DNA from 2 places in the Peptococcus niger genome. Region 2 is predicted to be linked to the other one. Evidence: a T-box and tRNA genes for the amino acid it is inferred to sense, from the RefSeq annotation. Region 2 holds a T-box; the other holds one or more tRNA genes.
The links. A T-box is a leader RNA that pairs with one kind of tRNA and senses whether it is charged. The one in region 2 lies ahead of ileS (isoleucine--tRNA ligase), so its partner is inferred to be a tRNA-Ile.
Positions count from the first base shown of each region.

Region 1 (6,972 bases), on a different contig from region 2:
TCGGAGTAAAGTCATTATCTATATCAACGCCAAGTTGGCTTTTTGGTAAATCTCTCACGTGACCCATGGAAGCAACGACTTGATAATGGCCGCGTCCAAGAAATTTTTCAATGGTCTTCGCCTTAGCCGGAGATTCCACAATCACTAAGTTTTTCGCTCGTTTTGCCATTTACACACCTACCTACATTGATCTTTTTTTATATTGACGGCCCGGTAATTCATCGACAAGGCCTTCTATCATAAGAAGGCTTAATGTAGCTGTCAATTCTTCAACAGGCATCTCTAATTCCTCTAGCAAGTATTCCAAAGAAACCGGCACCGCACTGAGCGCCCCCATAATGGGCGCCGCTTGCGGATGATTCGCCGCCGGCGCTTTGGCCTTGTCTTCCTCATCAAATAAGCTGCGCTGACCGTATTCTTCTAAGATATCATTCGCATCACAAACCATCTTGGCCCCATCTTTGATTAACCTCAGGCACCCTTCTGATTGAGGGCTGGTAATCATTCCGGGAACAGCAAAAACATCACGACCGTTATCCAAGGCCAGATTAGCGGTGATTAAAGCACCGCTTTTGGCGGCCGCTTCTACTACAACCAAGCCTTCACATAAACCGGCAATGATGCGATTGCGACGTGGAAAATGATGCGGTTTCGGTTCTGCCCCTAAGGGAAAAGAAGTGATAATGGCGCCTGTTTGATGGGCAGCCACGCGTTTATATAAGGGAAGATTTTCTCGCGGATAAACCCGATCAATGCCCGTTCCCAACACACCAATCGTTCCGCCGCCGCCTTCTAAAGCGCCTTCATGCGCCTTGGCATCAATTCCCCTGGCCAGCCCACTAACCACCACGCAATTTTCAATGGACAATTCGGCCGCCAATCGTTCGGCCACTTCTTTTCCGTAGTAAGTGGCTTTGCGGCTGCCGACCATGGCCAAATGGAGTTTTTCAGGCGCCAATCGCCCGCGGCAATATAAAAGAGCCGGCGGATCATAGAGACCCTCCAGCGCAACCGGATATTCGGCATCGCCGCGGAAGATCAATTGAATGTCGCGCTCCTGAAGCCATTGCGCGCGCAAGGATAAGTCCGCTTTTTGCCGAATGGTAAAGTATTTTTCCCATATTTGGGCCGGTATATCCGGGTAGTGTTCTTTGAAAAAGGAGAGTGGTGCCTGCCAGACGGTTTCAGCCGGCCACTGGTCCCGCAGATCTGCGACCGTCTGACTCCGATATTCACCTAAAGCTTGATGGACAACCGTCCAAACACTCCTATCGTACACGGCCACCCCTCCTTTTTTACCTATTAAAATTGTAACACTTGAAGAAAAAATTGTATATAGCTAAGGTGGACACTTTTCTAAATAGTCAAATTTTTACTTTTTATTGATAATCCGCCCGTTCCGGCCAAGGGCAGAGCTCGCCAACAGGACACTTTCCGCAAAGGGGGGTTCGAGCTTTACAGGGCCCTCTACCATGCCAGATGAACCAATGGTGACTGTCACACCAGAGTGATGGCGGCAGGCTTGCCGTCACCTGTTGTTCAACGCCGACAACCGTTTTATGATGGGCAAAACCCAAGCGGTTGGTCACCCGAAAGACGTGCGTGTCAACTGCAAATGCCGGTTCATGAAAGGCGTTGCAGAGGACAACATTTGCTGTTTTTCGGCCAACGCCGGCCAGCTTTTCCAGCTTTGTTCGGTCGGCAGGCACTTGGCCTTGGTGTTCGGACACCAGCATATGACAGGTTTTCAGGATATTTTTGCTCTTTGAGCGATATAAGCCGATGCTGGCAATTTCTTTAGCCAGCGCTTCTTCCGTCAACTGCAAAAAATCAGTCGGACCGGGATATTTTTGAAACAGGGTTTCCGTCACCATATTGACCCGCACATCGGTTGATTGTGCCGATAAAATCGTAGCAATCAACAACTCAAATGGATTCTTAAATCGCAAACCTGAACCGATATCGCCGTATTCTTCTTTTAGTATTTCTAAAACAGCCCATTCGCGCTCCGTCATAAAATCTCCTTTATCAAAAATAAAAGCTGCACCACACTCTTAGAGGCGGTGCAGCGCAGTTTAAACAGTGGCCAATTTTTGAATCGCCTGCTCAGGGATAATCAGCCGGGTATGCTCAGATAAATAGGCGCGCGAAAATCGGGTCCTATTGCCGTACTCTAAGAGGTGGCCCAAAACGCTGCCGTCTAAAGCCCCCATATCCCCGAACAGCAAATAATAAACGCCATCCTTGCCCTGGTAGACTTGGCTGTCTGCGGAATAAAAGCCATCCAGCAGGTGAGCCGTTTCGATCACATGCTCCAAGCTCTCAAATTCGTATATCGTCACGAGATCATCCTCAATTGCATTGATATACCGGTCTAAATTTTGATGCCCAGCTTCTTCAGATGATGCCGCCGGCGCATCCATTTCAAGGGCCGAGTCCAAATCAGAAACTTTAGTGATGGTCATAATCATGCTTTCCCCGGAAATCGGATAAGCTTCAACCATCAACTGGCTGTCTTGGCGCACCTCAAAGCCGCAATCTTTATTGGCTTTTTCCAAGATCTCCTGAAACAGTTCTTGGGCTTGAGGATTATAAGGGGCCAAATCCCATTTTTTTAGAGCCCGCAAATTCAAGTCTTCCTGGCTAATAATAATTTGCAGCTTATCGTCGCTTAAACGTTTAAATTTCATTACGGACACCTCCAAGGAGACTGTCAAGTTTGATTATCCCTAGTATATCTGCGAAAAATTACTTGTCAAGACATTTTATGCCTTATTTCAAACCTCTTCTCGGCGCGCAAAGGGCAATTGCGCCTGAGCATTCAATCTCAAGTCGCTGGTTTCGCCGCGAAGCGCCTGATAATACGCCGCCGTGCCAATCATGGCGGCATTGTCCGTACAATAGGACAGAGGCGGGCAATAAAAGGTCATCCCCCTGGCCGCGCAACCACTTGCCAAGGCCTCGCGTAAAGCGCTGTTGGCAGCTACACCGCCGGCCAAGAGCAGGGTCTGAATCTGCTCCTTTTCTGCTGCGGCAAAGGTTTTGTCACAAAGGGCATCGACCACAGCCGCTTGAAAGGAAGCGGCCACATCGGCAACATTGATGGTCTTCCCCTTCATTTTTTCTTGGTTCAAATAATTCAACACCGCGCTCTTTAAGCCACTAAAACTAAAATCATAGGGGTTATCCAAATGGGCACGAGGAAAGGCAATGGCCTCTGGGTTCCCCTGGCGCGCTAAGCGATCAATCTCCGGCCCACCCGGATAGGGCAAGCCCAGGGCCCGCGCCACCTTGTCGAAGGCCTCACCGGCCGCATCATCTTTGGTCTGCCCCAGGGTCATATAATCCCCATGTTCCTGTATTTTTAAAATATTGGTATGGCCACCGCTGACCACCAAGCATAGGGCCGGCAGCTGAATATCCGGATTGGCCAAAAAATTGGCATAAATATGCCCTTCAATATGATGTATACCCAAAAGCGGTTTTTTTATTGCATAGGCCAAGGCTTTTGCCGTTGAGACGCCAACCAGGAGGGCCCCTACCAAGCCGGGTCCGTAGGTCACGGCAACGGCGTCAAGCGCCTGAAAAGACAGCCCTGCCTCTTCCATAGCTGCATCTATCAAGGCATTGATGTAGGTTATATGTTGGCGAGAAGCCACTTCCGGTACAACTCCCCCAAACTTCTGGTGAATCCGAATCTGGCTGCTGACCACATTGGCTAAAATGTCCTTACCGTCACGAACGACAGCTACCGCCGTTTCATCACAGGACGACTCAACGGCTAATATCGTCATACTCATCTTGCATCTCCCGTTCATAGATATAGGCGTCCACATCGCCGTAATATTTTTTCCGCACAGACCGGCGTACAAAACCATTTTTTTCATACAAGCCAACCGCAGCAGCATTTGTTGCAGCCACTTCCAAAAAAAATTTCAGAACGCCTTGCTGATAAAGCTGCGCCATACCAGCTTTCAGCAAGGCCTCACCATAACCGTTTTGCCTGTAGTCCGGCAAAACGGCCAAGCGCCACAACTCGCCCTCATCCAATACATACTGAAAAAGAACATAACCAACGGGCTGGTCCCCATCATAGGCGGCCAGCGCCAAATGGCTGTCTTCTGCCGCTAAGGCTGGGCCAAGACTGGCAGACCCCCATGGCTGGACAAAGGTTTGCGCCTCTATTTCTGCCAAAACCGGTCCGTCCTGGTCAGTGCAAATGCGTAGGTCAATCATACAGGCACTCGCCTGGATGAGATTTTTCCCAGTTTAAGACGGCCTCTGATTGTCGCAGATAATACGGTTCAACCGTCAAATAGCTCTTGCCCTTACCCACCTTTAGATCTGCTTCGGCCAGTTCCGCCAAAACGCCGGCACGAACATACCGGTTTAGTCCTTGGGCAAACAAGGGCTTTCCGGTCCATTGAGCGGTAATTGCTTCCGCATAAACATCGACGCCGTCCCCGCAAAAAAGAACATTCGGCGCTTCAAATAAGCCTGCCAGCAATTCACTTAAGGCAACTGCTTGCGGTTGCGATTGGCGATAGATGCGGTCGCCGTCAGCCTTGTAGACACAGGTATAAACTTCCTTCCGGCGGGCATTTAAAATTGGGCAAATGATGCCCATGTGGGGAACCTGGCCGGCCGCTAAAACATCCAGCGTGGTCTTAACGACAATGGGCACCTGCAGCCCTTGGGCCAAGCCCTTTGCCGTTGCCAATCCGATCCGCAGCCCGGTAAAGGAGCCCGGCCCACAGGTGGCTGCAAGGCCTTCGATTTCCGCAATATCAATACCACTCAGGGTCAAGGCCCGGTCAACCATAGGCATCAACTGTTCCGAGTGGGTCAAACCGGTGTTGAGGGTGACTTCCGCGCAAATTTTCCCAGCGGCCAAAACCGCCACAGATGCTGTATTAACAGCCGCGTCCAGCGCCAAAATTCGCATCACTTGTCCCTCCTTTGCAAAATATCCGCATGGCCCTGTACCTGGTAAGTCAGCTCACGCCCTGCACCGCAATAGCTTAGGGTCAGGATTAGGGCGTCTTCCGGCAAGTAGCCTTCCAAGCGCTCCGGCCATTCAACCACCGTCACCCCGTCTCCTTCAAAGAGCTCAGGAAGGCCCAAATTTTCAGCCTCTGCCGGATCTTCTAGCCGATAAGCGTCAATATGATATAGGGGCAGACGCCCGCTGTGATATTCTGAAATAATAACAAACGTAGGGCTAGTGACCTCTTCTATGACACCTAAGCCCTTAGCCAAGCCCTGGGTCCAGGTGGTTTTCCCGGCGCCCAGGTCACCCTTGAGCAAGATAACATCGCCGGGCCGCAAAACTGCGGCCAAATCTTGTGCCACTGCGCGCATTTCAGATGGATTGGATAATTGCATAAATGCCTCCTATAAAAAAGAGGTGTTTCAGTAAACTGAAACACCCTTATCATGGGCCCACCTGGCATCGAACCAGGGACCGCCCGGTTATGAGCCGGATGCTCTGCCGCTGAGCTATAGGCCCGTATTACGGGGACTGGCCCCGCAAATGCAATAAAAATTATAACAAGTCTAAAGATACTAGTCAAGGTAATCCTTTAACTTACGGCTACGACTGGGATGCCGTAGTTTGCGCAAGGCTTTGGCCTCAATTTGGCGAATACGCTCACGGGTCACGCCAAATTCCTGGCCCACTTCTTCTAAGGTGCGCGAACGGCCATCGTTCAAACCAAAACGCAGCCGCAGAACTTTTTCTTCACGTGGTGTTAAGGTTTCCAGAACTTCTTCCAGCTGCTCTTTAAGCAATATATAACTGGCAGCTTCATCAGGGGCCTGCGCCTCTTCATCTTCTATGAAATCACCCAGGTGGCTATCTTCTTCTTCACCGATTGGGGTTTCAAGGGAAACCGGTTCCTGAGCCACTTTTTGAATTTCACGAACGCGTTCAGGCGTTAATTCCATAATTTTCCCGATTTGTTCCGGCGTGGGATCTGTCCCCAACTCTTGCAGCAATTGGCGCGATACCCGCACCAGCTTATTGATGGTTTCAACCATGTGCACCGGAATGCGAATGGTCCGTGCCTGGTCAGCAATGGCCCGAGTGATGGCCTGACGAATCCACCAAGTGGCATAGGTGCTAAACTTAAAGCCCTTGGTGTAGTCAAATTTTTCAACGGCCTTTAAAAGCCCCAGATTTCCCTCCTGGATCAGGTCCAAAAAGAGCATCCCGCGCCCGACATACCGCTTGGCAATGCTGACCACCAACCGCAAATTTGCTTCCGCCAGTTCATTTTTAGCGGTCACATCACCATCCTGCATGCGTTTGGCCAGTTCAACCTCTTCTTCAGCCCGCAACAAGGGAACCCGGCCTATTTCTTTTAAATACATCCGTACCGGGTCATCAATACCCACATCATCCGGAACGCTTAAATCAATCTCAACTTCCTTGGATTCTTTCTCTTCGTCTTCAAGGGCAGCTGCGTCCGGCTCTTCATCCGGATGCTCCATCTCCTCGCCATCTTTAAGATCCACGCCAAATTGATTAAGCTGTTCAAAGAGCATGTCCATTTCTTCCGTAGACAGCTCCATCTTTTCTAAAGCGTCTCCGATTTCCTCGTAAGTGAGTTCACCTTTTTTCTGACCGAGCGCCAAAAGTTTGGAAATCGCATCACTTATTTTATCGGTATTTTTGCGTTCCTTTTTTACATCCGGCATAAACTAGGTCTCCCTTCTCGGCCCATCTTCCAATAATTTTTTCTCAATCAGCAACGCCTCCAGCTGATCCAATATTTCACGCGTACAGTCATCGTCCCCATCCGGACAACGGTTTAATGCCTGCAGCCCCCTTGCATATTGTGCTTCCAAGTCAGCTAATCTCTGCTCTGTCAGCAATTGATTAAAGTGTCGGTCTTTTTTCTCCGACGGGATATGTGCCTCAAGATAGGCCAAGGCATTCGCCAAGCCTTCGGAAAACCGGGCGTCAAGAGC
Region 1 covers NZ_FNAF01000012.1:25,568-32,539, reverse strand. Annotated here, with positions in the region: gene topA (type I DNA topoisomerase) at 1-169, opposite strand, end outside; gene dprA (DNA-processing protein DprA) at 182-1,279, opposite strand; gene nth (endonuclease III) at 1,380-2,015, opposite strand; gene BLQ16_RS08135 (adaptor protein MecA) at 2,076-2,690, opposite strand; gene tsaD (tRNA (adenosine(37)-N6)-threonylcarbamoyltransferase complex transferase subunit TsaD) at 2,778-3,818, opposite strand; gene rimI (ribosomal protein S18-alanine N-acetyltransferase) at 3,775-4,236, opposite strand; gene tsaB (tRNA (adenosine(37)-N6)-threonylcarbamoyltransferase complex dimerization subunit type 1 TsaB) at 4,229-4,945, opposite strand; gene tsaE (tRNA (adenosine(37)-N6)-threonylcarbamoyltransferase complex ATPase subunit type 1 TsaE) at 4,945-5,385, opposite strand; tRNA gene BLQ16_RS08110 (tRNA-Ile) at 5,438-5,509, opposite strand; gene rpoD (RNA polymerase sigma factor RpoD) at 5,566-6,699, opposite strand; gene dnaG (DNA primase) at 6,703-6,972, opposite strand, start outside.
Region 1: it encodes a tRNA-Ile, which carries the amino acid that the T-box ahead of ileS (isoleucine--tRNA ligase) is inferred to sense. The anticodon was not compared.

Region 2 (6,972 bases):
ACAAGCCATGATTAAAGCCGTTTTAAGCGATGGAGCGGATTATGCCATCGCTTTTTCCCAACGCAATGAATCACATGGGCGCGCTTTTGCAGAAGAATGGGGCCTGACCTTTATGCCGGATAATGCCGCTTTGTATGAGACCAGCGATGCCGTCGTACTGGCTGTCAAGCCTCAACAGTTGGAGGCTGTAGCGGCAGATTTGCGCAGTTCGCACGCCACCCCCTTGGTGCTGTCCATTTTGGCCGGGACACCGCTGGCGCGTTTAGCTGAGCTGGTGAGACATGACCGCTTGATCCGGGTCATGCCTAATGTGGCTGCATCCGTAGGCGCCTCCATGAGCATTATGGCGCCCAATCCGGGTCTTGACGACGGGGACATCAAGTGGGCAGAAGGTTTTTTGACGACCATCGGCCGGACGGTTATCCTGGATGAAGCGAGCCTGGACAAGGCCGGGACGGTTAATGGCTGTGGGCCGGCCTTTTTCTTTCAAATTTTGGAAGCCTGCTCAGATGCGCTGGTAGCGCTTGGGATACCTCGGGCCGTCAGTTATGAAATTGCTGCCCAAACCATGAAAGGATCTGCCGAATTGGCCCTTCAAGACGGGGCTCACCCGGCCTGTCTGAAGGATAAGGTGACCTCTCCCGGCGGCACGACCATTGCCGGTATTTGCGCCATGGAGAAAGCCGGTGTACGTAGTGGTTTGATTGATGCGGTGATGGCAAGCTATGCTCAAACCTTGAAAATATCTCAATAGAGAAGCGGTGAAAAATTGACTTTTGGAACTATATTTTATGATGCGGTAAACTTGGCCTTTCGTCTTTACCAGATTATGATTGTTATTCGTGCCTTTATGACCTGGTTGCCGATTGATCAAAGCAGCCGTATTGTAACCTTTATCGGTGATTTGACAGACCCCTTCTTTCGCTTGATTGAGCGTTTTATGCCGGCTGCCTTCTTGGCGCCCTTGAACTTTACGCCATTGATTGCTTATATGCTGGTCGCTTTTGCGCGCATTGCAGTGAATCAAATTCTTTTGCAGCTGATTTACGGGGTGTCGTCCTTATGAGTGATGAAGTCAAGCTGCGCCGACTACAGGATCTGATGCATCAGGCGCAAAAAACCTGGCAGCCGGTTATTACCGATTTTATGCCACGTGAACAGGCAGAAGATTTTTTACCGATGCTGCGCCAAACAGATCTATACACCCGCCTTTGGGGAGGCTGGGAAGGAGCCGAGCGGGTTCGCTTGGCTTTTTCTATGCTGGAAGATATTACAGATGAGGATTTTAACATTCAGCTCATGGCTCTAGACGGTCCGGTAAAATATTTAAAAGCAGATCATCGCGACTACCTGGGCGCCATTTTATCGCTGGGATTTACCCGGGATAAAATGGGGGATATTTTGGTGCGTGACGGGGGATGCGAATTTTTTATTGATGCAGACCTGACTTCTTATTTAGCCCTGGCAGATTTGCGGGTACGCCATGTCCCGGTACAAATTAAACCGCGCGATCTTTCAACCTGGCTTGCGCCGGAGGTAAAGACGGAAACGGTGGAAATTATTGTCCCCGGTATGCGTCTGGACGCGGTTATGGCCAAGGCCTTTCACTTGTCGCGCCGCCAGTGCAATGAATTGATTGAAGCGGGCCGCGTCCGCATCAATCATGATGTGGAATGGCGTAGCCATCAGCTGCTGCAGCCGGGCGATTTATTGGCCGTGCGGGGCCAGGGGCGGATTCGCATTGGAGAGATTACCGGTGTCACTAAAAAGGACAACCGAAAACTTCTCATTGAACTGTACTTATAAGTGTTGACAAGCGCATATCAATTGACTATTATAGAACAAAGCATTGATGGGAACAGGAGTAAGAGTTTATCGGCTACAGCGACTCTGCGGTGGTGGAAGGCAGAGAGCCGACCTGCTTGCTTATCCTCCTTGAGCTGCGACCTGAACGATTGAGTAGGGAAGCCGTTTTATTGGCGTTATACAATAGTCGAGTGCCGTTGATTAAACGGTATGAGGGTGGTACCGCGAGTTAAATCGTCCCTTTTGAGGGGCGATTTTTTATTTTATGGAAGAGGTGTTCATATGGCGAAGAGTGAAAAAGAAAAAGCTTACGGCAATACCTTGAATTTGCCGAAAACAGACTTCCCCATGCGAGGCAATTTGGCCAAAAGAGAGCCGGATACCCTAAAGTTTTGGGAAGACATTGATTTGAATAAGTTGGTGATGGCCAAAAATGCCGGACATGAGAAGTTTATCATTCACGATGGCCCGCCCTATGCCAATGGCCATTTGCATTTAGGCCATACGATGAATAAGGTCTTAAAGGATATGATCAACAAGTCAAAGAGCCTTCAAGGCTATTTGCCCCCCTATGTGCCTGGCTGGGATACCCATGGCCTTCCGATTGAATTGAAAGCCATTGAGAACGTCGGCTTGGATGCGAAAAACAGCGACCCGGTTGCCTTCCGTGATGCCTGCCGTGATTACGCGCTTAAATTTGTGGACATTCAACGGGATGAATTCAAACGTTTGGGCGTGCGTGGTGATTGGGACCACCCTTATCTGACCCTGTCGCCGGATTTTGAGGCCGAAGAAATCGGTGTTTTCGGTGAAATGGCAAAGAAAGGCTATATTTATAAGGGCAGCAAGCCGGTTCACTGGTGCCCCCATGACCACACCGCCTTGGCTGAAGCTGAAATTGAATATGGCGAGCAAACGTCGCCGTCAATTTATGTTGCCTTTAAAATTACCGATGCCAAAGGCCATTTTGATAAAACGGATGCCTACATTTTAATCTGGACAACAACCCCCTGGACCCTGCCGGCCAACCGTGCCGTGACCTTGCATCCGGATTTGGACTACCATTTGGTCCAGCTGGGCAAGCGGAAATATTTGATTGGAAAAGACCTTTTAGAGGATGTCCTCAAGACCATTGAAAGCGCTGAAAAGCCGGAGATTTTGAAGACCTTTAAGGGCAGCGAACTGGAGTACATGCAGTATATGACCCCTTACGGCGGTGATGAAGGGATCGTTGCCCTGGGGACCCACGTCACGACCGATGCCGGTACCGGCTGTGTTCATACGGCACCCGGGCATGGGATGGAAGACTTTGGCATTGGCCAGAAATATGGCTTGACCATTTTATCCCCGGTGGATGATGAGGGCTACATGACCGCTGAAGCCGGTGCTTTTGAAGGCATGGACTTGAAAACCGCTAACAAAGCGATTTTAAAGGATTTGGTCGACCGGGATATGCTGGTTTATCAAAATACCATCAGCCACCAGTATCCGCTCTGTTGGCGCTGCAAAACGCCGACCTTTTTCCGCACCACCCCCCAGTGGTTCGCCTCCATTGACGGCTTCCGTCAAGATGCATTGGATGCCATTGAGCATGATATTCGCTTTACGCCGGCCTGGGGTAAAGAACGCATTTATAATATGATTCGCGACCGCGGCGACTGGTGTATTTCCCGCCAACGCATTTGGGGCGTTCCCATCCCGGCCTTCTATTGTGATGATTGTGGTGAAATCATTATCAATGACGAGACCATTAGCCACTTGCAAGACTTGTTCCGTGCAGATGGGGCGAATGTTTGGTTCAACCATGAGGCGAAGGACTTATTGCCGGAAAATTACACCTGCCCGGCTTGCGGCGGTAGGCATTTTACAAAAGAAACGGACATCATGGATGTTTGGTTTGACTCAGGCAGTACCCATCAAGGGGTGCTGCGTCGGCGTCCTGAATTGTCCTGGCCGGCCGACCTGTATTTGGAAGGCAGCGACCAGCACCGGGGTTGGTTTAACTCCTCCCTGTGTACCTCGGTTGCCGTTAATGGCAAAGCACCCTATCGTCAATTGTTGACCCACGGCTTTTTGGTTGACGAGCAAGGGCGGAAAATGAGTAAGTCTCTGGGCAATGGGGTTGATCCTTTGGAAGTCATCAACCAGCAAGGGGCGGATATTTTACGCCTTTGGGTGGCTTCAGCAGATTACCGTGGCGATGTCTCCGTTTCCAAGGGTATCCTGCAACAGATCAGTGAAGCCTACCGGAAAATCCGGAACACCTTCCGGTTTATGTTGGGCAGCCTGTCTGACTTTGATCCGTCGGTGCATCGCGTTGCCGTGGATGACCTGACGAATTTGGACAAATGGGCCATGCTGCGCCTGCAAGATATTATTGCGGACGCGCAGAAGGCTTATGAGGATTATGAATTCCATCAAGTTTATCGCGCGGTGCATAATTTCTGCACCATTGATTTATCGGCCTTTTATCTGAACATCATCAAGGACCGGCTGTATGCTAATGAAACGGATGGCAAAAATCGTCGCAGCGCTCAGACCGTTTTATACGATATCACCCTGGCCTTGGATGTCATCCTGTCTCCCATTTTGTCGTTTACGGCAGAAGAGGTCTTCCGCTATTTGCCGGTTGCGGATAAACCGCAAAGCGTTCAGTTGATGGACTGGCCGCAAGTTCAGGCACCGGCGGTTTCCGAGGATTTTGCCTCGCACTGGGAACGTCTCATTGCTTTCCGAAATGAAATCACCAAAGCTTTGGAAGAGGCCCGTCAAAACAAAACCATCGGCAATTCATTAGACGCCAAAGTTGTTTTTGCCCTCACCGGTGAAACGGCGGTTTATCGTCAAGATGTTGCTGCTTTAGGCGATGATTTGGCAGATTTTCTCCTGGTTAGCCAGGCTGAGATGGTCGAAGCGGTTAACGGGGACGTGTGGACAAGCGATCTCCTTCCCGGCCTGACCCTACAGGTTCTTCCTGCTGAAGGGGAAAAATGTCCCCGCTGTTGGAAGTACAGCACGACGGTCGGCCATCACCACCCGGACCTTTGCGATCGTTGCGCTGACGTGTTGACAAACGAAGAGGCCTAATTGACTGCGTCGATTGCTTTTAAGAGATAAACCGGCTTTTGCTAAGCCTATCTTTGCACGCTTGTTAAATTCGATGTGATGAATTTGATAAGCGTGCTTTTTTAGACAAAGGATGTGGACTTGGTAGAGGTCAAGGGTTTTGTGGAGGATCAGCAAAAAGGGGAAGTGAAAGAGGTGGTAGGATGAACCTGCGGCGAGCTTATTTTCTATACTTGCTTTCTGTTATTATGTTTGGTTGCAATGGCATTATCGCCAGTCATATCGCGCAATCGAGCATTACCATTGTGTTTTTCCGTTTATCTTTGGGGAGCCTTTTCCTGTTAACGATTATCTTCTTAAGGCGCCAGGGACGGGAACTCATACGGTACCCAAAAGACCTTCTATACGTCACCCTGTCCGGGATGGCCATGGGTGTCAGCTGGTTGTTTCTATACGAGGCCTTTGACCGTGTAGGCGTGGGCATTGCCTCCTTGCTTTATGCCTGTGGCCCGGTGCTGGTGATGGCACTATCGCCCTTGATTTTTAAGGAACACCTGACGCGGTTGAAGTGCTCCGCTTTTGCAGTTGTCTTTTTGGGCGTTTGCTTGATCAACGGCACCGAATTGAATTTTGGCGGCGATTGGTGGGGCGTGGCTTGCGGCCTTTTGTCGGCGGTCACTTATGCGCTGATGGTGATTGCCAACAAGCAGGCCAAGGACCTGTCGGGACTGGCCAACACGCAAGTACAGCTGTTGGCAGGCTTGGTCACTGTCTGCACCTTTATGGCGGTGCGGAGTGCTTTCGATTTTTCCATTGCGCCGTCAGATTGGCCCTGGATTTTCTTCTTGGGTGTAATCAGCACCGGCTTTGCCTGCCTCTTATACTTTTCGGCAATCAACCGCCTGCCGGCGCAGTCGATTGCTGTACTGGGATACTTGGAACCCTTGACCGCCCTTTTCTTGTCTGCGCTTCTCTTGGGTGAAAAATTATACGCCCTTCAAATTCCCGGTGCGGTTTTTATTTTAGGCGGGGCCTTTGTGGCAGAGGTCATCGGTGGGCGTCGTCAGACGTCATAGTTTCAGCTGCTGACGTCTTATTTAACGGGACCCATTTAAGCCAAAGCAAGCGGTTTGTAGTATACTGACCTTATCGAAGATGGAGCGGCAGGAGAAGGAGGCCATGGTCAATGCGGATTGTGAAGTTTTATTTTACAGGCACCGATACAACGAAAAAAACGGTTGATCTTTTTGCGGATGTTCTGGCCCAAGACTTGGGTGTTGGAGAGCTGGTGGATTACAATTATTCACGACCTGCGGTGCGTCAGGCAAGGCCTTGTTTTGAAGCGACGGATATTGTCGTATCCGGTTTGCCGACCATTGCCGGACGGGTACCGAATCTTTTACTGCCGTACTTGAACCGAATTGAGGGCAAGGGTGCGCGGAGCATCTGCATTTCCATGTATGGCAATCGAAATGTGGATGATTGCTTACTGGAACATCGCGATTTACTGAAAAAAGGCGATTTGCAGGTCATTGCAGGTGGGGCCTTTGTTGGCGAACACTCATTTTCCACCCGGTTGGCGGCCAACCGGCCGGATGCAGCGGACATGGCCCAGGTGACGGCCTTTGCCAAGGCGGTGGCAGAAAAGGTAGCCGCCGGTGATTTTAGCGAGCCGGAGATGCCGGGGCAGGTGCCCTACAGACCCTACTACACCCCCCGCGACCGAAACGACGTCAAGATCAACTTTATTGCCATCAAGCCGAAAACCCACCAGGATCTGTGTACAGACTGCAAGCGCTGTGCGGAAGTCTGCCCATTAGGCTCCATTGATTGGGACCAGGTGGCAGAAGTGACCGGCAAGTGTATGAAATGCTGTGGCTGCATCAAAAAGTGTCCCACAGGGGCCAAATATTTTGATGACCCCGGCTTCCTCTATCACAAATCAGAACTGGAATATTTATATGCCGACCATCGCTGTGAACCGGTTTATTATCTTTGACCGGGTCGGCCCGCAGCAACTGATAAATGCTCTGTAAAGCAGTTGACAATTTTTCATGAGCGTGGTATTTTATATAAGCAGCCAATAAAGCTACGGCGGTT
Region 2 covers NZ_FNAF01000001.1:268,322-275,293, reverse strand. Annotated here, with positions in the region: gene proC (pyrroline-5-carboxylate reductase) at 1-754, shown strand, start outside; gene BLQ16_RS01435 (YggT family protein) at 770-1,066, shown strand; gene BLQ16_RS01430 (YlmH family RNA-binding protein) at 1,063-1,806, shown strand; T-box leader at 1,841-2,051, shown strand; gene ileS (isoleucine--tRNA ligase) at 2,089-4,893, shown strand; gene BLQ16_RS01420 (DMT family transporter) at 5,076-5,948, shown strand; gene BLQ16_RS01415 (4Fe-4S binding protein) at 6,059-6,871, shown strand.